Regions from separate parts of the Kitasatospora sp. NPDC008115 genome, predicted to be linked through region 2. Evidence: riboswitches for the same ligand, from Rfam matches in the RefSeq annotation. Region 2 holds a riboswitch; each other region holds the start of a gene.
The links. A riboswitch is a leader RNA that binds a small molecule or an ion and turns the genes downstream of it on or off. The one in region 2 is predicted to bind cyclic di-AMP.

Region 1 (5,541 bases), on a different contig from region 2:
GAGGTGCTGCCCGGCTCCTACGACCTGCCGGGCGCCCGGCTGCTGGACCTGGTCTCCGTGATGGACCGGCTCCGCTCGCCGGGCGGCTGCCCGTGGGACGCCGAGCAGACCCACGCCAGCCTGGTGAAGTACCTGGTCGAGGAGGCCTACGAGCTGGTCGAGGCGATCGAGGAGGGGGACCGCGACATGCTCCGCGAGGAGCTGGGCGACGTCCTGCTCCAGGTCTTCTTCCACTCCCGGATCGCCGAGGAGCACCCCACCGGCGCCTTCTCGGTCGACGACGTGGCGGGCGACATCGTCGACAAGCTGATGTACCGCCACCCGCACGTGTTCGGCGACGCCGAGGCGAGCGGCGCGGAGGAGGTGGAGGCCAGCTGGGAGGCGCTCAAGGCGGCCGAGAAGTCGGAGCGCGAGTCGGTGCTGGACGGCGTGCCGGCCGGGCTGCCCTCGCTCGCCTACGCGGCGAAGCTGGTGTCGCGGGTGCGCCGGGCGGGCTTCACCGGCGTGCCGGACGAACCGTACGAGCTGCCGGGGGCGCTGACGGCGGAGTCGGCGGGCCGGCTGCTGCTCGCGGTGGCGCAGCGCGCGCACGACGCCGGGGTGGACGTGGACGCCGCACTGCGGGCGGCGGCGCGCGGCTACCGGGACGCGGTCCGCGCCGCCGAGGGCCTGAAGCCCGGAGAGTAGGGGACCGGAGCCCGGCCGGTGGAGGGCGTGGCGATCAGGCGGCGACGTCCGCCACCGGCCGGCGCTGCGCCGGGACGACGACGACCTCGCCGATCGCCTCGCCGACCAGGGCGACGAGTTCGGCGAGCCGCTCCAGGTCGAGGTGGTCGGGCAGCTCGGCGAGGGAGACGATCCGCTCGCCGCCCGGCCCGGCCACGCAGAACAGGCCGATCGGGCCCAGGTGCTTCTCGGCGGTGTCGACCAGCGCGGCGACGTCACTGGGACGGCGGACGTCGCCGCAGACGCCGACGACGGGACAGCCCGGCCGGTCGAGCTCGGTGGCGAGGTCCTCGGCGATCCCGACCCGCTGGTCGGCGATCAGCATGCCGGTGGTGCCCGCCGCGGTGAGCCGGCGGGCGAGGTCCGCCCCCGACCCGCCGTCGAGTACGGAGATCACGACGACCGAACCGTTGACCCGCATGGCCTTGCTCCTCCCTGTGGGCGGCTCCGCACCGGCGCCCACGCGCACCTTGCGGAGGATCGTAGGCAGGTCCTGACCCTCCGCAACAGGAATTACCCCTCAGGTGACCAGGCTCACGCCTGTCACGCCGAACGGACGGCGCGGTGTCCCGGTGAGCGGACACCGCCCGCCCACGCGCACGTCGCGCGCACTGCGTGCGGTCGCCCGGACACGCCCGGGATACCGTCGACCCATGCCAGCTCAGCCCGCCTCCGCCCGTCCGCCCCTGTTCACCTGGGAGTTCGCCGCCGACCCGTACCCCGCCTACGCGTGGCTGCGGGAGCACGAGCCGGTGCACCGGACCACCCTGCCGAGCGGGGTGGAGGCGTGGCTGGTCACGCGGTACGCGGACGCCCGGCAGGCGCTCGCGGACGGCCGGCTCTCCAAGAACCCGGTGCACCACAGCGAGCAGGCCCACCGCACCGGCCGGGTCGGCATCCCGGGCGAGCGCCAGGCCGACCTCATGACGCACCTGCTCAACATCGACCCGCCGGACCACACCCGGCTGCGCCGCCTGGTGTCCAAGGCGTTCACGCCGCGCCGGGTGGCGGCCTTCGAGCCGCGGGTGCAGCAGCTGACCGACCGGCTGATCGACGGCTTCGCGGCGCGCGGGTCCGCCGACCTCATCCACGAGTTCGCCTTCCCGCTCCCCATCTACGCGATCTGCGACCTGCTCGGGGTGCCGGCCGAGGACCAGGACGACTTCCGGGACTGGGCCGGGATGATGATCCGGCACGGCGGCGGCCGGCGCGGCGGGGTGGGGCGCGCGGTGAAGCGGATGCGCGCCTACCTGGCGGAGCTGATCCACCGCAAGCGGGCGGACCTCGGCGACGACCTGATCTCGGGGCTGATCCGGGCGAGCGACCACGGAGAGCACCTGACCGAGAACGAGGCCGCGGCGATGGCCTTCATCCTGCTCTTCGCCGGCTTCGAGACGACGGTCAACCTGATCGGCAACGGCGTGTACGCGCTGCTGCGCAACCCGGGCCAGCGCGCCCTGCTCCAGGAGTCCGTCGGGCGCGGCGAGAGCGCGCTGCTGGAGACCGGGATCGAGGAACTGCTGCGCTACGACGGGCCGGTGGAGCTGGCCACCTGGCGGTTCGCGACCAGCCCGCTGACCATCGGCGGGGTGGAGATCCCGGTCGGCGACCCGGTGCTGGTGGTGCTCGCGGCGGCGGACCGGGACCCGGCGCGGTTCGCCGACGAGAACACCCTGGACCTGGCCCGGACGGACAACCCGCACCTGGGGTTCGGGCACGGCATCCACTACTGCATCGGCGCGCCGCTGGCGCGGCTGGAGGGGCGGGCCGCGCTGGCCACCCTGCTGACCCGGCTGCCGGACCTGCGGCTCGCCGCGGACCCCGGGGACCTGCGGTGGCGCGGTGGTCTGATCATGCGTGGACTCCGTGAACTTCCGGTGGAATTCACACCGGAGAAAGCGCCCGGCGGCAAGGCTCCGGAGACCGGCCCGGAGACTGGCTCGGAGACCGGCTCGGAGGGCTGACGCACCAGCACAACACGCTGACGCACACTCTCCGTTCGCCGGTTTCCGAGGGTCTGAACCACCCTCAATCCGGACATACCACCCCGGTTGGTAGGCGATCCATCACATGACGTGATGTCCGTGTGATATCGACGATATGAGCTTGTGATTGCTCTGAAGATCTGTCTACTCTCCGTGGAGCCCGCAGCTGCGGGCCCCGTGCGCGGAACGCCGAGTCCTGCCCGCCGCGCCCCGGGAAACCGACCAGAACCCTGGGCAGGGGCGGGGGACCCAGGTTTTGCGCCGTCTCCCACGGCTAGGGGTGAAGCCGCCTCCGCGCGGCCGGGCCACCTCCCGGTCCGAACCCGACAGCTCACCTCGCAGGCGTGCGGAGAGGGACCCCTTCATGCTGTTCGTTGGAACCGGTCGTCACCGTCGCCGTACCCAGGCCGAGAAGGCCATCGCCGTCGCCGGTGTCGCCGGCGTCGGACTGGCCATGCCGATCCTGAGCGCCACCGGCGCCTCCGCCGCCCCGGTCTCCACCTGGGACGCGGTCGCCCAGTGCGAGAGCGGCGGCAACTGGAGCATCAACACCGGCAACGGCTTCTACGGCGGCCTCCAGTTCACCGCCAGCACCTGGAAGGCGTACGGCGGCAACGCCTACGCGCCGCAGGCCAACCAGGCCTCGAAGGCCCAGCAGATATCGGTCGCCGAGAAGGTCCTCGCCGGGCAGGGCCCGGGCGCCTGGCCGGTCTGCTCCAAGAAGGCCGGCCTGACCAAGGGCGGCGCCCCGGCGGCGGTCGACACCTCGACGCCCGCCAAGCCGGCCGCCCCGAAGCCGCAGGTCCCGCAGGCCGCCCAGGAGGCCAAGCCGCAGCAGGAGGCCCCGAAGGCCGCCGCGCCGAAGCACGCCGCCCCCAAGGCGCAGGCCGAGCAGCAGACCGCCAAGCCGCAGGCCCAGCAGTACGCGCCGAAGCACGCCGCGCCCAAGCAGCAGGCCCCGCAGGCCCAGCCGCAGCAGCAGTCGCCGGCCTTCTCCGGCAAGGCCGGCTGGGACGCCGACGCCAAGGTGTACTGGTACCAGAACAACGGCGCCTGGTACTGGACCAGCCACCAGAGCGTCTACCAGCAGAACGCCGGCCAGCCGGCCGCCCAGGCCCCCGCCGCTCAGCAGCAGTCGGCCGGCCAGGGCTACACCGTCCGCTCCGGTGACACGCTCGGCGGGATCGCCACCGCCCAGGGCGTCTCCGGCGGCTGGCAGGCGCTGTACGACGGCAACCGCGCCACCGTCGGCGCCGACCCGAACCTGATCGTCCCGGGCCAGGTCCTGACCCTCGGCTGACGACCGGTCCGACCGGACGGACGGAGGGGGCCGATTGGGCCCCCTTCGTCCGCTTCCGGACGTCTCCGGCCCGGCAACCAGGTGAACTACCGGTGGGTAGCGAGGCCACACGCTGAGACGGAGCCGAGGTCGACGTGGCCCGGACAGCCCGTGCGGTTAGGCTCTGGTCGTAACGACTCCGCAATCGTCCGGCCGACTGCACCCCACGTCAGCCGAACCTGCTTCCGCTAGGAGATGCCTCGTGCCGTCCATCGATGTCGTCGTAGCCCGTGAGATTCTCGACTCGCGCGGCAACCCCACGGTCGAGGTCGAGGTCGGCCTCGACGACGGCAGCACCGGCCGTGCCGCCGTCCCGTCGGGTGCCTCCACCGGTGCCTTCGAGGCGCTGGAGCTCCGCGACGGTGACAAGAACCGCTACTTCGGCAAGGGCGTGGAGAAGGCCGTCCTGGCCGTCATCGAGCAGATCGGCCCGGAGCTGGTCGGCTACGACGCCACCGAGCAGCGCCTGATCGACCAGGCCATGCTGGACCTGGACGCCACCCCGGACAAGTCCTCGCTCGGCGCCAACGCCATCCTGGGCGTCTCGCTGGCCGTCGCGCACGCCGCCTCCGAGGCCAGCGACCTGCCGCTGTTCCGCTACCTGGGCGGCCCGAACGCGCACGTCCTGCCGGTCCCGATGATGAACATCCTCAACGGCGGCTCGCACGCGGACTCCAACGTCGACATCCAGGAGTTCATGATCGCCCCGATCGGCGCGGAGTCCTTCTCCGAGGCCGTCCGCTGGGGCGTCGAGGTCTACCACACCCTCAAGGGCGTGCTGAAGGAGCGCGGTCTGTCGACCGGCCTGGGCGACGAGGGCGGCTTCGCCCCGAACCTGGACTCCAACCGCGAGGCCCTGGACCTCATCGTCGAGGCCATCCAGAAGGCCGGCTACGTGCCGGGCAAGGACGTCGCGCTCGCCCTGGACGTCGCCTCCTCCGAGTTCTACGAGGACGGCGCCTACCAGTTCGAGGGCAAGGCGCTCACCTCCGCCGAGCTGATCGAGTACTACGCCGGCCTGGTCGCCGCCTACCCGCTGGTCTCCATCGAGGACCCGCTGGACGAGTCGGACTGGGACGGCTGGAAGGCCATGACCGACAAGCTGGGCGACAAGGTCCAGCTGGTCGGCGACGACCTGTTCGTCACCAACCCGGCCCGCCTGGCCCGCGGCATCGAGACCGGCACCGCCAACGCGCTGCTGGTGAAGGTCAACCAGATCGGCTCGCTCACCGAGACCCTGGACGCCGTCGAGCTGGCCCAGCGCAACGGCTACCGCTGCATGATGTCGCACCGCTCCGGCGAGACCGAGGACGTCACCATCGCCGACCTCGCCGTCGCCACCAACTGCGGCCAGATCAAGACCGGCGCCCCGGCCCGCTCCGAGCGCGTCGCCAAGTACAACCAGCTGCTGCGCATCGAGGAGATCCTCGACGACGCCGCCGAGTACGCCGGCCGCGGCGCCTTCCCGCGGTTCAAGTACGAGGGCTGAGC
Region 2 (5,541 bases):
GTCTCCCGCGTGCTCAACGGCAAGGCCAACGTCTCGGCCACCACCCGGCAGACCGTGCTGGCGGCCCTGGACGTGCTCGGCTACGAGCGGCCGACCCGGCTGAGCCGGCGCAGCGCCGGGCTGATCGGGCTGATCACCCCGGAGTTGAGCAACCCGATCTTCCCGGCGCTGGCCCAGGTGATCGAGCAGGTGCTGAGCCGGCACGGCTACACGCCGGTGCTCTGCACCCAGACGCCCGGCGGCTCCACCGAGGACGAACTGGTGGAGATGCTGGTCGACCGGGGCGTGGCGGGCATCGTCTTCGTCTCCGGCCTGCACGCCGACTCCACCGCCGACCACGACCGGTACGCCCGGCTGGCCGGGCGCGGGGTGCCGTTCGTGCTGATCAACGGTTACAGCGAGCGGATCGACGCGCCGTTCATCTCGCCGGACGACCGGGCCGCGATGTGGATGGCCGTCCAGCACCTGGCCGAACTCGGCCACGAGCGGATCGGCCTGGCGGTCGGCCAGCGCCGGTACGTGCCGGTGCTGCGCAAGATCGAGGGCTTCACCGCGGCCATGCGCGAGGTGCTGGGGCTCACCGGCCAGGAGGCCGAGGGGCTGGTCCACCACACGCTGTTCAGCGTGGAGGGCGGGCACGCGGCGGCCGGGGCGCTGCTCGACAAGGGCTGCACCGCGATCGTCTGCGGCAGCGACATGATGGCGCTCGGCGCGATCCGGGCCGTGCGGCAGCGGGGCCTGGCGGTGCCGCAGGACGTCTCGGTGGTCGGCTTCGACGACTCGCCGCTGATCGCCTTCACCGAGCCGCCGCTGACCACCGTGCGCCAGCCGGTGGAGGCGATGGCCACCGCGGCGGTGGACGCGCTGCTGGAGGAGGTCGGCGGGAACGCCGTGCAGCGCGGGGAGTTCATGTTCCAGCCGGAGCTGGTGATGCGCGGCTCGACCGGGGCCCGCGCGCGCTGAGGAGAACGGGGCAGGGCCCGGGAGCGGTGTGCTCCCGGGCCCCTTCGGCGTTCCCGCTCAGCCCTCCTGGACGATCGGACGGTCCTGGGTGACCCGGTGGCCGTCCGCGGCGTCACCGGTGCGGGTCTCGGTGCGCCGGCCGCGCTCCAGGAAGTCCCGGAGGATCAGTTCTACGGCGTCCTGCGGGCTCTTGGTGCCGGACAGCATCATCGCGTCGATCGCGAGGTTGGCGTCGAGCGAGACGGTGACCTGGGCCATGGTGACTCCTCCTCGGGTACAGGGCAGCAGCATGCCCGCTGCGGTCCCGGTTTGACCATGGCCGCCCGTCGTCCGGGCAACGCAGCGGCGCGTTTCCGGGCATGCCGCGGCCCCCGGGGAGGAGCGATCGGACTCTCCCCGGGGGCCGCGGCGTGGCGGGGTCAGACCCGGCCGGCGAAGTCCGGGGCCCAGTTGGCGACCGTCTGGACGCGCACGCCCGACTTCGGGTTGGCGGCCTCGACGTACTTGCCGTCGCCGATGTAGAGCGCGACGTGGTAGACGCCGGAGTCCTTGCCGTTGTTGGACCAGAACAGCAGGTCGCCCGGCTTGAGGGCGTCCAGCGAGACGTGGGTGGACGCGGCGGCCTGGTCGGCGGCGACGCGCGGGACGGAGACGCCCGCGGCGCGCAGCGCGGCCTGGGTCAGGCCGGAGCAGTCCCAGCCGCCGTTGCCGGTGCCGCCGTAGACGTAGGCCTGGCCGACCTTCGACTGGGCGAAGGAGACGGCGGCGGCCATGCTGCCGGTGGCGGTCTGGGCCGGGGCCGGGGTCTGGGCCTGCGCGGCGGGCTTCTCGGCCGGCTTGGCGGCGGGGGCCTCGGTCCGGCTCTGCGGCCGGGCGGCCGGGGTCTGGGTGCCGCTGCCGGCGCGGTTGAACCAGTCGAAGTCCCGGCCCTCGGCGCCCTCGCCCAGGGCCAGCCGCTGGCCCGGGTAGATGGTGTGCGGGCCGTCGGCCAGGGTGGCGCGGTTGAGCTCGTACAGGCGCTGCCAGCCGCCCTGGACGTGCTGCTCGTCGGCGATGGTGGACAGCCAGTCGCCGGCGACCACGGTGTAGGCCTCGGCGCCCTGCTGACCGGCCTGCTGACGCCACTGCCGGCCGTCCTGGCGCTGCTCGGCGGCGGGGGCGGTGGTGGTGGCGGCCGGGGCCTGGGCCTGCGGCTTGGCGGCCGGCTGCTGGGCGGCGGGCTTCTCGGCGGGCTTGGCGGCCGGGGCGGGGGTCTGGGCCGGGGCCGGGGTGGCCGGCTTGGCGGCGGCGGAGGTGTCCACCGCGGCCGGGGTGCCGCCCTTGGTCAGACCGGCCTTGACCGAGCAGACCGGCCAGGCGCCGGGGCCCTGGACGGCCAGGACCTTCTCGGCGACCGCGATCTGCTGGTCCTTGGTGGCCAGGTCGGCGCGCGCGGCGTAGGCGGTGCCGCCGAACCCCGCCCAGGTGGAGCTGGTGAACTGGAGGCCGCCGTAGAAGCCGTTGCCGGTGTTGATGCTCCAGTTGCCGCCGCTCTCGCACTGGGCGACCTTGTCCCAGGTGGCGACGGAGGCGGCGGAGGCGGTGCCGGAGGTCAGGCAGGGGATGGTGAGGCCGATGCCCGCGACGCCGAGGGCGGCGATCGCGCGACGGGTACGGCCGGACAGTCGGGTGCCGTTGGTGGGCAGCATGAAGACGCGGTCCTCTCCCACGCCTGCGAGGTGAGCTGTCGGATTCGGGCTGGAGTTGCCCGGCCGCGCTGTGGACGCGGCTTCACCCCTAGCCCGGGGCCGGCCCGAAAGGACCGGTCCTGGGCGAACTACCTGTGGTTCCCCCGCTCCTGCCGTGGTGCATTGCGCTGCCAGCGCGCCCGACGGCAGGACTCGGCGTCGCGGACGTGCTGGGTCCGTGTGGCCACGAACGGGGAGCACGTTAAGCAGAGGCGCGTTCAAACCGCAAACATGTGTGACGCTCGTCACGGTTTACGAAATCGCCGCCGACCGGCTGTCCTTCATGATCAGAAATGACCGATTTCCCGCAACGCCGGTCGCGGTCAACGCAACTGCCTATGCTTCAGAGCGTCGGCACCGCGCCGACGCGCCGCAGCCGTCTCGGGAGAGGGCTACGCACCGATGGGCATCGACGAGGAGCCGGACGCCTCCCGTCCGGCCGCCCGGCCGCGTGGAGCGCATCGCCGGGCAAAGCACCGCAGAGCGGACATCCAACCCGAACCGTCCCGAACTCACCTGACCCGCCGGGCACTACTGCGCTGGCTCGCCGTCGGCACCGCCTTCGCGGCGATCAGCGGCGAGGAGGTCCTGCGCCGCTCGCTGACCGGCGAGACCCGGCTCGTCACCCCGGCCGCCGTCATCGGCACGACCCCCACCGAGGCGGCCGGCCCGATGGGCCCCGACGGCCACGGCGGCTCGCCGCCGGGCGGCGCGGCCCCCGAGCAGCCCGCCCCCGCACCCACCGTCGACCAGAGCGGCCGCCGCTGGTCCGACCGGGCCGGCTGGGGCGGCGGCCCGCCCGGCCCGCGCAGCGCCGTACGGATCACCGACCGGGTGCTGCTCGACACCGACGCCGAGGTCGGCTCCCTGCTGGTCGAGCCGGGCGGCGCGCTCACCTTCGCCGCCGACCGCACCGTCACCCTCGCCGCCGCCGGCAACGTCGAGGTCCGCGGCGTCCTCGCCCTCGCCCCCGACGGCGACCACGTCCACACCCTGCGCTTCCCCGCCGTCGACGAGAAGCGCTTCCAGGGCGACGGCATGAAGGTGGTCGACACCGACGTCGGCCTCTGGGTCACCGGCGCCGGCTACCTGCGGCTGGACGGCGCCGCCAAGACCGCCTGGGTCCGCGCCGGGGGCGCGCTCGCGGCCGGCGACACCGTCGTCGAGCTGGCCGCCCCGCCCGCCGGCTGGCTGCCCGGCGACGAACTCGCCGTCACCCCGACCGGCCCGCCCGACCAGGACGGCTTCTCCACCGCCTACGACCTCGTCACCATCCGCTCCGTCAGCGGAACCACCGTCACCCTGGGCGCCCCGCTCCGCCACGCCCACCCCGGGGTCGCCGCCGGAGGGGGCGTCACCGTCGGCGCCGAGGTGCTCAACCTGACCCGCAGCGTCCGGGTCGAGGGCACCGCCGGGGGCCGCACCCACGTCCACCTCACCAGCTCCCGGCGCGCCGACGTCCGGCACGCCGCGCTGCGGTGGGTCGGTCCGCGCGCCGACACCAAGGAGACCTGGAAGGGCCCGGACGGCGCCGCCCCGGTCACCGCGCCGGTGCTCGGCCGCTACGGCCTGCACTTCCACCGCCTCGGCGACACCACCCGCGGCACCGTCGTCGAGGGCGTGGTCGTCCGCGACGCCGGCAGCCACGCCTACGTCCCGCACGCCAGCCACGGCATCACCTTCCGCGCCTGCATCAGCCACGAGACCTGGGAGGACGCCTACTGGTGGGACGGCCCGCTGGACACCCGCACCCCCCAGCAGCCGTCCGACGACATCGTCTACGAGTCCTGCGTCGCCTCCCGCACCCTGCTCGAACCCAACCCCCGGGCCTACCGGCTGACCGGTTTCAACCTCGGCGCGGGCACCGGCGGCAAGGCGCTGGACTGCGTGGCGGTCGGCGTCCAGGGGGCCAACGGCGCCTCGGGCTTCGAGTGGCCGGAGAACAGCGAGGGCGTCTGGACCTTCCAGCGCTGCCTGGCCCACAACAACCTCCAGGACGGGATCTTCGTCTGGCTGAACGCCAGGCACCACCACGTGGTCACCGAGTTCGCGGCCTACCACAACGGCGGCTGGGGCATCGAACACGGCGCCTACCTCAACGACTTCGACTACACCGCGAGCGTGCTGTACGGCAACGCGGGCGGGGGAGTGGCGCTGCACTCGCTCGGCCGGGACAAGGGCACCGTCTTCGACGGGCTGCTGATCGACGCCGCCGGACGCAGCGACTTCGCGGTCTCCACCGCCCGGCACGAGCTCGCCGGGGAGTCCGTCACCTTCAGCCGCTGCCGCTTCACCGGCTACCGCCGGGCCGGGGTCGCCTTCCGGGCCGGGGCCGACGGCAAACCGGACGACCTGCTGGTGCTGGACTGCGAGTTCGGCGGCAATGAGCTGTGGCTGGACCCGGAGGCCGGGCCGCCCAAGAACATCCTGCTGCGCCGGGCCGGGTCCACCGAGGTGCTCCAGGTGCGCCGGGCGGGCGAGGAGGGCACCGCTCGGCCGCAGTGGAACGCCGCCGCGGCCGTGGTGCCCACCCTGGCCGGCCAGTCGCGGCCGGTGAGCCTGCCGGCGCTGCGGCTGAAGGACGCCGCCGCGCCCACCACCCGGGTGGGTCGCTAGGACCCGTCGGGACATGGAGAAGGGCCCGGAACGGTGCGTCCGTTCCGGGCCCTTCGCACGGGGGTGCTACTGGGCGGCGTGCCGCCCGACGGCGCGCGGGCCGTCCTCCTGCGCGGGGCCGGCCTGGTCGGCGGCCTCGGAGGCGGCGGCCGGCAGCGCGGCCAGGTAGGTGGAGGCGACCAGCTGGCCGACCGCCTGGTACGCGCCCAGCGGTGCGGCCGACGGGCAGCCGGAC
Region 3 (5,541 bases), on a different contig from region 2:
TAGAAGATCACCAGGTCCCCCGGCCGCGCTTCGGAGAGGCTGACCCGCCGCCCGGCGTACGCCTGGGCCTGCGAGGTGCGCGGCAGGGTCACTCCGGCCTGCCGCCAGCTCCAGTACATCAGACCGGAACAGTCGAACGCCTTGGGCCCGGTGGATCCGTACACATAGGGCGCGCCGATCATCCGCACCGCGGCGGCCAGCGCGGCGGCGCCGCGTTCGGAGGCCGGCGGGGTGTCGCCGAGGTCCAGCCGGTCCTTGCCCCGGGTGGCGCGCTGCTCCGCGTCGTGGGCGTCCTGGGCGGCGAGCCGGGCGCGCTCGGCGGTGCCCAGGCTGTTCAGCAGCCGCTGGGCCTTGGCGAGCCGCTGCTGGATCTGCTGCTTGCTCTCGGCGAGCGCCTTGCGGGTCTGCTCCAGTTCGGCGAGCTTGGCGGTGGTCTCGGCCCGGCGCTGGTCGAGCACCCGCTGACGGCCCAGCAGCTCGTGCAGGGTCTCGTTCTGCCGCTCGGCGGTCTGGTCGAGGGCGCGGGCCCGGGAGAGGTAGCCCGCCGGGTCGGTGGCGAGCATCAGCTGGACGGTCCTGGTCATCCCGCCGCCGCGGTACTCGGCGCCGGCCACCGTGGCGAGGTCGCCGCGCAGCCGGTTGAGCTCGTCCTGGCCGACGGCGATCTGCCCCTGGAGCGTGCCGGTCTCGTTCTGGAGCCGCTGCTGGGCCTCCTGGGCGGCGTTGAACCGCTCGGAGGCCTGCTCGGCCTCGTCGTAGAGCTGCTCCACCTGCGCCTTGACGTCCTTGCGGTCGACCGGGGCGTCCGGCGCGCCGGGTACGGCCTGGGCGCTGCCGCCGGTCGCCACGCCCAACGCGGTGGTGGCCGCCGCGGTGAGCACCAGCGCCCGGGCGAGCACCTGCGCACCTGACAGCGGGGAACGGCGGTGCACGGCCATGCGACGTCGGCTCCGATCCTGGGCCCGACCCGCTGCCGCACCGGGGTGGGCGGCTGTCGAAGCGGGCGTCCGGTGGCAGACGTTAGCGAGTCCGGGCAACCGAATCCAAACCCCTCCGAACCCGAATATTCAGACACTTATCGGACGTCAGATCGGTTCGCGGACCGAGCGTCCCGGCGGGCCCGGAAAAGTCGCGGGCCCGGCCTCCCCGCACGGGGAGACCGGGCCCGACGAAGCCTGTCGGCCGACGGTCAGATGCGCACGATGCCGGTGACCGGCATGTTGGACGCCGCCTCGTAGCGGACCGACGCGCCCGGCTTCGGGGCGTGGATGACCTGGCCGCCGCCGACGTAGATGCCCACGTGGTGGCGGTCGCCGTAGAAGATCACCAGGTCGCCGGGCTGGGCCTTGGAGATGTCCGTACCGATCTGGGCGCCGGCGGTGGCCTGCGCCTGCGAGGTGCGCGGCAGCGACACGTTGGCCTGGGCGTACGCCCAGCTGGTGAGGCCCGAGCAGTCGAAGGAGTTCGGGCCCGTGGCGCCGTACACGTACGGGGAGCCCAGCTTGCTCTCGGCGGCGGCGATCGCGGCGGCGGCACGCGAGCCGTTGGCGGCCGGGGCGGCGGGCGCGGCCGGCTTGGCGGCCGCGGTGGCCGGGGCCGACGGGGAGGACGCCGCGGGGGCCGAGGAGCCGGTGGACGGCGCGCTCAGGTTGGTCCGGTTGTTGTCGCGGGAGGCGCGCTCGGCCTCGGCCTTCTCCTTGGCGGCCTTGGCGGCCTCCGCCTTGGCGGCCTCCGCCTTCGCCTTGGCCTCGGCGGCGGCCTTCTCCTCGGCCGCGCGGAGGGCCTGGCGCTCCTGCTCGGTGAGCGTGTTGAGCAGGTCCTGGGCCTTCTGCAGCTTGCCCTGGACGTCCTCCTTGGAGCTCTTCAGCTGCTGGGTGGTGGACTCCAGCTCGGCGAGCTTGGCCTGGGTCTCGGTGCGGTCCTGGTCGAGCCTGCGCTGCTGCTCCTGGAGCTCCTTCAGCGCGCCGGACTGGGTGGACCCGGCCTGGTTCAGGGCGTCGGCCTGGTTGAGGAAGTTGTCCGGGCTGGCGGAGAGCATCAGCTGGACGGTCTGCGAGATGCCGCCCGTGCGGTACTGCTCGCCGGCGATCTCGGCGAGGCCGCCCTGGGCCTCCGTCACCACGGCCTGCTGGCGGGCCACCTTGTCCTGCAGCTCGGCGACCTGCTTCTGCAGCTCCTGCTGCTTGGCCTGGGCGCCGTTGTACTTCTCGGTGGCGACCTCGGCCTGCTCGTTGAGCTGGTCGACCTGCTCCTTGACCTGGTCCTTGGTCGGCGCCGGGTCGGCGTGGGCGCCGGACTGCGCGGACAGGGCAACGGCAGCGGCGGCGACACCGGTCAGGATCGAGACACGGGTGCGGCCGGCGGGCTTGGGACGACGATGGGACGCCACGAAGGCGGACTCCTTCTTCCTCATCCGCCTACCGGGTGAGCTGACGGGTTCGGGCGGAAGCGTGCCCTACGACGCCTCACCCGCCGCTCCCGCGGCCGGCCTGGCGCCGATTCACCCCGGAGGAACGTGGTTCCCCGGCTCCGCTCCACAGCGGGCCCCCGACTGCTGGACCCTCACTCGGACGGGCGACCCGGAAGGCCCCGTCCCGCTGCTTCACGAACTCGGCGGCGAACCCCGCCGCCACCCAGGCTGGGTGATCGACTGTGCGTGGTTCGAAGCAAGACCCTAGTAACAGATCCGTGATCCGTTCAAATCCTTGTCAGAAAAAAGCCGGAAGAATACCCAAGTTCTTTTGTGAATATGACCGAGTGTGACCACACCCCCACAAGCGGCTGATCATTCTCCGTCAGGCGGTCGAACACCCACCCGAAACGCCTCGCGCCACCCCCGGTTCGGAGGTGGCGCTGATCACAGGGGCGTCGACGGGCCCCCGGGCGTGTCGTGCCGGTCCGTCAGACCCGGCGAATGGTGTTGATCTTCATGGCGTCGGCCTTCATCACCTTCACCACGTCACCGGTGCGCGGCGCGTGCACCACCATGCCGTTGCCGATGTACATCCCGACGTGGCTGCGGTCGTCGCGGTAGATGACCAGGTCGCCCGGCTGGGCCTCGGCGATCGACGGCACCCGGGTGCCGTAGTTGCCCTGCGCCTGCGAGGTGCGCGGCAGCGAGACGCCGGCCTTCCCGTACGCCCAGACCATCAGGCCGGAGCAGTCGAAGCCGCTCGGGCCGGTGGCGCCCCAGACGTACGGCGAGCCCGTCTTGCTCATCGCCAGGGAGACCGCGGCGCCCGCCTTGCCGCTCGCCTGCGGCAGGCTGCCCAGGTCGGTGCGCTCGGAGCCGCGCGAGGCGCGCTCGGACTGCTGCTGCTGCGCCTTCAGGGCGGCCCGCTCGGAGGCGCTGAGCGAGTTCAGCAGGTCCTGGGCCTCCTTCAGCTTCTTGTTGACCTCGGCCTTGGACTGGTTCAGGTCCTTGGTCGTGCTGTCCAGCGAAGCCAGGACGGCGGCCGCCTCGGCCTTCTGCTGGTCGAGCCGGCGCTGCTGGTCCTGGAGGCCCTTCAGCGCCTCGGCCTGGCTGGAGCTGGCCTGCTGCACGCTGGAGGCCTTGTCCAGGTAGCCGGACGGGTCGGAGGTCAGCATCAGCTGGACGGACGGGTCGATGCCGCCGGTGCGGTACTGCTCGCCCGCCACCTCGGCCAGCCCGGCCTGAAGCTGGGTCATCTGCTCCTGGCCGCGGGCGACCTGGTCCTGGAGCTGGTCCGCCTGCTTGCGCAGCTGGTCCGCGCGCTCCTTGGCGCCGTTGTACTTCTCGGTGGCCTGCTCGGCCTCCTCCTGCAACTGGTCGATCTGCGCCTTCACGTCGTCCTTCTTGGGCGACGGGCTGGGCGCGGCGTGAGCGGCGACCTGGGCGGAGAGGGCGACCGCGGTCGCAGCGGCAGCGGTGAGCACGGAGACCCGCGCGCGGCTCGGCTGCTTGGGACGGCGGTGGGAGGCCAAGGGACCGGCTCCTTCTTCCAATGGCCTCACCCGAACGGGTGAGAATCCGGAAAATAGGTTTGACGCCAGACACTAGTCAAGATCCACGGTTCGCGCCACTCCCCCGATCGCGTGAACCTGGACCGCCCATCTGACTTCACAAAACTCGCACAACACCGCAATCCGGGCGCTGACCAGCCGTCATACCGACCGGCCCGCACCCCGGAAGCGGTTACGGCCGGGCCAGCCGGTTCAGCAGGAGCACCGATGCGACGGGGCGCGCGCCGGCCTTCCGCACGCCCTCCGCGACCTCCCGGTCGGTGGAGACCACCACCACCGGGCGCCCCTGCGGCTCGGCCCGCACCAGCCGGCGGATCAGCTCGTCCGCCGTCTCCCCGGTCCGGCTGAACCGCACCCGCACCCCGCGCGGCGGCGCCATGATCACCGGCACGTCCAGGTCCTGGCCGTCGAACACACAGGTGACCTCCGCCTGGGTGCGCTGCGCCAGCATCGCCAGCCCGCCCAGCAGCCGGATCCGCTGCTGCTCCAGCGGCAGCGTCGGATAGCCCGTCTTGGTCACGTTGTAGCCGTCCACCACCAGATGGACCTGCGGGATCGCCAGCAACTGGTCCAGCAGCGCCGGATCGTCCTCGGCCAGACCGCGCCGCGCCACGTCGTGCGGCGAGGCCGCGCCCGGCACCACCGCCTCCACCAGGTCCGCCGGACGGATCTGGGACACCGGCAGCGCCAGCTCCCGCTGCAGCCCCTGGGCCGACTGCAGCACGGTGTCCAGCAGCAGCCGCAGCCGCATGTCCTCGACGCTGCGCCCCTCACGGGCCGACCGGCGGTTCTGCTCGACGGCGTTCTCCAGCTCCGTGACCCGGTGCCGCAGCCGGCGCGCCTCGCTCTCCGCCGTGCTCCGCTCGGCCGCGGCCTGCGCCCTGGCCGCCTCCAGCTCGGCGGCCACCTTGCGGGTCTCCGCCTGCGCCCGGCGGGTGTCGCTCTCCAGCGACCGCAGTCTGCGGCGCAGCGAGTCCGCCTCGCGCCGGACGTCCTCCGACTCGGCCCGCTGGCGCTCCAGGTCGGAGCGCGCCGCGGAGCGCACCTCGGCCAGCTCGGCCTGCAACTTCTCCACCAGCCGGGCCGCCTCGGCCGCCGCACCCTCGGCGCCCGCCCGCTCGGCTTCCTCGCCGGCCTCGGCCACCAGCCGGCTCCACCCGGCGGAGCGCACCAGGTAGGCGGCCGCCGCCACGTCCATCGGGTCGGCGGCGCCCGGCACGGTGCCCGACTCCAGCGCCCTGACCAGGTCCGGCTGGCCCAGCCGCAGCCGCTCCGCTATCCGCGAGCGGAAGGCCGGCTCCGCCTCCAGGGCCGCCGCCAGCGCGGTCGCCGCGTACTTGGCCCGGCGCGCGGGGGTGAACTTGGCGTACTGGCGCAGCGACTGGGGCAGTTCCGCGAGCGGCAGCCCGCCCAGCGCGTCGGAGGCGAGGCCCACCACGCGCCGGCGCACGCCCTCGGGCAGCGGCCGGTCCAGCGTCTCCGCGTCGCCCGCGCCTGCGGCGTCCCCGCCGTCGCGCACCGACCCCTCGACGGCTGCCGCCGGGTCGTCACCGCCGC
Region 4 (5,541 bases), on a different contig from region 2:
GCCGAGCGGGCCGAAGGCGAGGTCCCGCAGCAGGGCGACGACCTCGCCGGCGTACCCCCGGCCCCAGACGTCGCGGCGCAGGGCGTAGCCCAGGTGGGCGGCGCGGTGCGGGCCGAGGCCGAGCGCGGCGTTGCCGACCGGGACGGCGCGGGCCGGGTCGTCGGCGTCGGCGAGGCGGGTGACGGCCAGCCGGTAGACGGTCCGGTCCTCCTTCTCCGCCTCCTCCAGGTACTGGGCGATCTGGTCCGCGCAGTCCTCGTGGTCGCGCGGCTCGAAGGCGAGGTAGCGGGTGGCCTCCGGATCGCCGAACACCGCGTGCAGCGCGTCCACGTCCTCGGGGGACTGGTGGAACTCGCGGACGGCCAGCCGGGGCCCGGTGAGTCGGACGGGAACCATGGCTCCCGACCCTACCCCCGACCAGCGGTTACGGTTCGTGGTTATGGAAGACGAAGACCTGCGGCTCGCCCCGCGCACCAAGGCCGCCGAACTGCTCGCCTGGGCGGAGGCGGAGGGCCGCGAGCCGGTCGCCGGGGCCCCGCTGCGCGCGGTGCTGGCGCTGCTGGAACTGGGCGGCGGCAGGATGCACGACGGCTGGCCCGAACTGACCTCCGCCGCGGTGGAGCACCTGCTGTACGAGCGCCTCCACCTGTACGTCCAGCCGGAGCCGGGCCAGGACCCGCTGGCGTACGGCGCGGCGGTGCGGCTGCTGGTCGACCACCAGCGGGCGGCGAAGCGGCTGAACGCCAAGCGCCGGCAGCGGCTGCACGCCGAGGCCGAGTGGCAGGGCGAGCTGGCGGCCGGGCTGCTGCGCCGGGCGGACCTGGTGACCTGGCCCCGGCTGTACACGCTGCTGCTGCGCGCGGCCGGGGTGGACACCGGTGACGAGGCGGCGGTGCGGGCCTGGCTGGAGGGGTTCCGGGAGCTGCCGGCGCAGGAGCGCTCGGCGGCGTTCGAGGCGCTGGAGGCGGACGGCGTGCTGGACCCGGTGGACGACGGGGGCTGGGACGGCGGGGCCCGGACGCTGGCGGTCGGGATGGCCACCGACGGGGCGCGGCGGCTGCTGGAGCAGGGGCTGATGGAGCGCAGCTACCGGAACCTGGCGGAGCTGACGGCACTGGGCCGGCCGATGCCGGACGAGCTGGCCGGGGACTTCGGGGCGTTCGAGGACGCCGCGGTCCGGGTGGCGCTGGAGCTGGCCGGCGCGTGGACGGTTCCGGGGCTGCCGAGGCTGCTGGTGGAGGAGTTCCCGGAGCTGGCGCCGGAGCCGGGGCAGGCGGAGATCGACGCCTATCTGGCGGGTCTCGAACCGGCCGGCGACGAGGAGCGCTGACGCGCGAGGGGCCCCGGCCGGTCGGCCGGGGCCCCTCGTCGTGTGCTGCCGGAGGCGTCAGGGGGTGACGCCGCGCTGCTCGAACCAGCTCTCCGGGTCGACGGGGGCGCCGCCGCCGGGGCGGACCTCGACGTGCAGGTGGGCGCCGGTGACGTTGCCGGTCGCGCCGACCTTGCCGATCTGCTGGCCGGGGACGACCTTGCCGGAGCCCTTGATGATCGAGGAGAGGTGGCAGTACCAGATCTCGGTGCCGTCGGGCAGGGTCTCGACGATCCGGTAGCCGTAGGCACCGGCCCAGCCCGCCGAGGTGATGGTGCCCTGGCCGACCGCGTAGACCGGCTCGCCCTGGTCGGCGGCGAAGTCCAGGCCGGTGTGCAGGTGGGCCCAGTAGCGGGCGCTCTGGCCGTAGTGGGCGGAGAGCCGGTAGTCGCGCACCGGGAGCTTGATGGCGGCGAGCTTGGCCTTCTCGGCCTCCTCGGCGGCGCGCTTGGCCTGCTCCTGCTGGGCGATCTGGGCGGCGCGCTTGGCCTCGGCCTCCTGGGCGGCCTGGACGCGGGCGCTCTCCTCGGCCGCGGTGCGCTGGCTGTCGGCCTGCTGCTGGATGCGGGCGGCGAGGGCGAGGCCGGGGTCGGCGGAGAGCGCGACCGGCTGCTCGTCGGGCGCCTCGACGGCGGGCGCGGCGGCAGGGGTGGCGGAGGCGAAGCCGGTGGCGCCCAGGGTGGCGGCGACGGCGGTGACGCCGAGCAGCGGAGCGGTGCCGCGGCCCTGACGGGGCATCCGGTGCCGGCTGGTCTCGGCGGCCGGCGGGGCGGTCTCGTCGGCGGGGCCGCCGAACGGGCCCTGACCGGTGAACGGAGCCGGGTGATCGAGCAGCCGGGTACCGGCCGAGGAGCCGGACGGGTGTGCCGGGGTGTGCGTCGACGCCACGGAGGCGCGCTCCTTTCCTTCCTTCGCGCCTACCGGGTTAGCTGACGGGTTCGGAGCAGGAAGGTCTCCTACGGCTGGGCCTGGGCCTGGCCGATTCACCCCAAGGAACGTGGTTCCCCGGCTCCCTGGCCTGCCCGGAGGCCGGCCGGCGGGATTAGGCGACGGCGCACGGTGCCGTCTGGGTACGGCGTTGCGGACCGCGCTGCGTTATCAAACGTTAATCCGAGAGCCCCCCGATTCCAAGCCATCCGTTGGTGACGGCGGGATACGGATCGGGCACCACGCGGCCCGATGGGCGTTTTGGGACGTTTGATGACAACTGACACTACCGAACGTGTCAGGACGTCAACGAACGGCCCCTCACTTGAGTACCGCTACTCATGTGCGGCCGGGCCGGGCGCGGCCATCCTGGGCGCCATGAGCACACCGATGCAGTCCCGCACCACGGCCGCGTACTACATCCAGGCCGTGCTGTCCTTCACCCTCTCCGCCACCGCCCTCGGCGTCGGGATCGCCTTCCTCCCGGTGGAGCCGTGGACCCGGGCGTTCCTCGCCCTCGGCCTGCTCTACACGATCACCTCCACGTTCACCCTCTCCAAGGTGGTCCGGGACCGGCAGGAGACCTCCGAGCTGGTGACCCGGGTCGACCAGGCGCGGCTGGACAAGCTGCTGACCGAGCACGACCCGTTCAAGGTGGAAGGGGTCTGACCGGCCGCCCCGGGCGGGCCGGCCGCGCGCAGCCAGTACCGATAGCTTGACGGCTAAGGCTATTAGCCTTAGCTTTATGGCTATCGGCGCTCCGCCGACGATCCCGCCCCCAGGAGGCTCCCCATGAACGGCACCCTCGCCCCCGTCACCCGCCACCTCGACCTGCCCGGCGGCCGGATCGCCTTCGACGACACCGGGCACGGCGAGGGCGCCCCCGTCGTCCTGCTCCCCGGGATGCTCGACAGCCGGGCCGCCTACCGCCACCTGCACCCGCTGCTGACCGCCGCCGGCCGCCGGGTGATCACCATGGACCTGCGCGGCTTCGGCGAGTCCTCGATCGTCTGGGACGACTACTCCCCCGCCGCGATCGCCGGCGACGTCCTCGCCCTGCTGGACCACCTGGGCATCGAGCGGGCCGTGCTGGCGGGCAGCTCGTACACCGGCGCCAGCGTCGTCAAGGCCGCCGGGGCCGCCCCCGGGCGGGTGGCCGGCATCGTCCTGCTGGACGCCTTCGTCGAGAACGTCCCCGTCGGCGCGCTCCAGCGGCTGGTGGTCGGCGCGATGGGCGCGCTGGTGGTGCACTCGCCCGCGTTCTGGGGCCTCTACCACCGGAAGATGGCCTACCCCGGGCCCAAGCCGGCGGACCACGAGGAGTACGTGGCCGGGCTGGTCGCCGCGATGCGCACCCCGGGCCGGAAGACCGCCACCCGCGGCTATGTGCGCGGCGACTCCTCGCCCGTCGGCTGGACCGCCGCCGTGCGCTGCCCGGCGCTGGTCGTGATGGGCTCGAAGGACCCCGACTTCGGGAAGCCGGAGCTGGTCGCCGACCGGCAGGCCGCCGCGCTGAACGCGCGCAAGGTGATGATCGAGGGCGCCGGGCACTACCCGATGGCCGACCACCCGCGGGCCACCGCCGACGCCCTGCTGGCCTTCCTCGCCGACCTGGCCTGAGCGCTCCGAACGCCGTCACCCACCCACCCCAGGAGAACCGCTGTGCCCCGAGTCGGACTGACCCCCGAGCAGGTCGTCGGCCACGCCCTCGCCCTCATCGACGAGCAGGGCCCCGAGGCCCTCACCCTGGCCGCCGTGGCCGGCCGCGCCGGGGTCGCCACCCCCTCGCTGTACAAGCACGTGAGCGGCGGCCTGGCCGAACTGCGCCGGCTGGTGGCCGTCCGGGTCACCGAGGAGCTGGCCGACCGGCTGGCCGAGGCGGCGCTCGGCCGCGGCGGGGACGCGGCGGTCGCCGCCGTCCTGCGGGCGTACCACGCGTACGCCACCGAGCACCCGCACCGCTACGGCGCCCTGCCGCAGGCGCCGCAGCCGGACGCCGACCTGGCCGCGGCGGCCGGCCGGCTGGTCGGGGTGATCGTCGCGGTGCTGCGCGAGTACGGTCTCGAAGGCTCCGAGGCGATCCACGCCGCCCGCACCTTCCGCTCGCTGGCCCACGGCTTCGCCGCGCTGTCGACCGGCGGCGCCTTCCAGCTCGCCGAGGACCTCGGCGAGACCCAGGAGCGCATGATCACCGTGCTGACCGCGGGCCTGCGCGGCTGGCCCCGCCCCTGAGCGGCGCGGCAGCCGGACGCGGGAACGCCGAAGGGCCCGGAGCGGGATGCTCCGGGCCCTTCGTGGTGGTGTGGGGCTAACAGGACTTGAACCTGTGGCCTCTTCCTTATCAGGGAAGCGCTCTAACCGTCTGAGCTATAGCCCCGTACCGCACGACCCCGCCGGTACGGCGGGACGTCGTACGGAGAAGGGTACCGGACCCGGCGGGGGTGCTCGCACACCAGGGAAACCCGGTGCACCGGGACCCGCCGTTCGCCTCACGCCTCACCCGCTTAAGAAATAAGGTATTAAGAATTAACTGCCCCATAAGGAACCGGAGAGGCCGGCCGTCCCGTGGACCCGCGCAGCAGCCCCACCGCGCGCAGTGCCATGCGCTGCGTCCGCTTATTGCTCGGCTGCACCAGCGCCGCCGAACTGCTCGGCACCGTGCTCGCCGAGGGCCCCGGCTGGATCACCGGCGAGGGCTCGGCGCTCTACCTGCTCGACCCCGGCGGCATGCTCCGGCTCTCCGCCTCCCACGGCCTGCCCGACTGGGCCCACGAGCGCTACAGCGTGGTCGACCCGGCCAGTGAGCTGCCCGCCGCGATGGCGCTGAAGCTGCGCCGCCCCTATCTCCTGAGCCCCGAACGCACCAGCGTCGACTACCCGAACCGGAACACCGGGATGGGCACCGGGATGGTCGCCATCGTCACCCTGCCGATGGTCGTCGACGAGCGGCCGATCGGCGTGCTGGCCCTCGCGCTCGCCCACCGGGGCATCGTCCCCCGGCGCGACCTGGACGTGCTGGAGACCCTCGCGGACGCCTGCGCGCACCGGCTGGCGTACCTGCTGGAGCACGCCGGGGCGCCGCTCGCCCCGCACCACGGCGCCGCCACGCCGAACGGGGTGCGACCCGGGCCCGGCCCCTGCGGCGACCCGGCCGCCGGAACGGCCCACCCGCTGCTCTCGCTCGCCGTCCGCGCCGCCGGGCACGGCGCCTTCGAGCGCGACCTGGTCACCGGCGAGACCCACTG

Region 1: linked by a shared signal. The riboswitch ahead of ACFZBX_RS00400 (transglycosylase family protein) and the one ahead of ACFZBX_RS07910 (transglycosylase family protein) in region 2 are both predicted to bind cyclic di-AMP.
Region 3: linked by a shared signal. The riboswitch ahead of ACFZBX_RS18435 (NlpC/P60 family protein) and the one ahead of ACFZBX_RS07910 (transglycosylase family protein) in region 2 are both predicted to bind cyclic di-AMP.
Region 4: linked by a shared signal. The riboswitch ahead of ACFZBX_RS04465 (M23 family metallopeptidase) and the one ahead of ACFZBX_RS07910 (transglycosylase family protein) in region 2 are both predicted to bind cyclic di-AMP.

Annotation. Positions count from the first base shown of each region.
Region 1 is NZ_JBIBHU010000001.1:92,035-97,575, reverse strand. It holds gene ACFZBX_RS00415 (MazG family protein) at 1-687, shown strand, start outside; gene ACFZBX_RS00410 (SDR family NAD(P)-dependent oxidoreductase) at 722-1,147, opposite strand; gene ACFZBX_RS00405 (cytochrome P450) at 1,380-2,690, shown strand; cyclic di-AMP (ydaO/yuaA leader) riboswitch at 2,922-3,070, shown strand; gene ACFZBX_RS00400 (transglycosylase family protein) at 3,076-4,011, shown strand; gene eno (phosphopyruvate hydratase) at 4,253-5,539, shown strand.
Region 2 is NZ_JBIBHU010000004.1:358,904-364,444, forward strand. It holds gene ACFZBX_RS07900 (LacI family DNA-binding transcriptional regulator) at 1-963, shown strand, start outside; gene ACFZBX_RS07905 (hypothetical protein) at 1,021-1,221, opposite strand; gene ACFZBX_RS07910 (transglycosylase family protein) at 1,383-2,672, opposite strand; cyclic di-AMP (ydaO/yuaA leader) riboswitch at 2,659-2,821, opposite strand; gene ACFZBX_RS07915 (hypothetical protein) at 3,093-5,306, shown strand; gene ACFZBX_RS07920 (hypothetical protein) at 5,373-5,541, opposite strand, start outside.
Region 3 is NZ_JBIBHU010000013.1:131,648-137,188, forward strand. It holds gene ACFZBX_RS18430 (NlpC/P60 family protein) at 1-938, opposite strand, end outside; gene ACFZBX_RS18435 (NlpC/P60 family protein) at 1,190-2,389, opposite strand; cyclic di-AMP (ydaO/yuaA leader) riboswitch at 2,400-2,556, opposite strand; gene ACFZBX_RS18440 (NlpC/P60 family protein) at 2,902-3,945, opposite strand; gene ACFZBX_RS18445 (NYN domain-containing protein) at 4,157-5,503, opposite strand.
Region 4 is NZ_JBIBHU010000003.1:22,861-28,401, forward strand. It holds gene ACFZBX_RS04455 (GNAT family N-acetyltransferase) at 1-396, opposite strand, end outside; gene ACFZBX_RS04460 (hypothetical protein) at 440-1,330, shown strand; gene ACFZBX_RS04465 (M23 family metallopeptidase) at 1,388-2,257, opposite strand; cyclic di-AMP (ydaO/yuaA leader) riboswitch at 2,270-2,428, opposite strand; gene ACFZBX_RS04470 (YiaA/YiaB family inner membrane protein) at 2,675-2,965, shown strand; gene ACFZBX_RS04475 (alpha/beta fold hydrolase) at 3,089-3,916, shown strand; gene ACFZBX_RS04480 (TetR/AcrR family transcriptional regulator) at 3,959-4,528, shown strand; tRNA gene ACFZBX_RS04485 (tRNA-Ile) at 4,600-4,673, opposite strand; gene ACFZBX_RS04490 (SpoIIE family protein phosphatase) at 4,862-5,541, shown strand, end outside.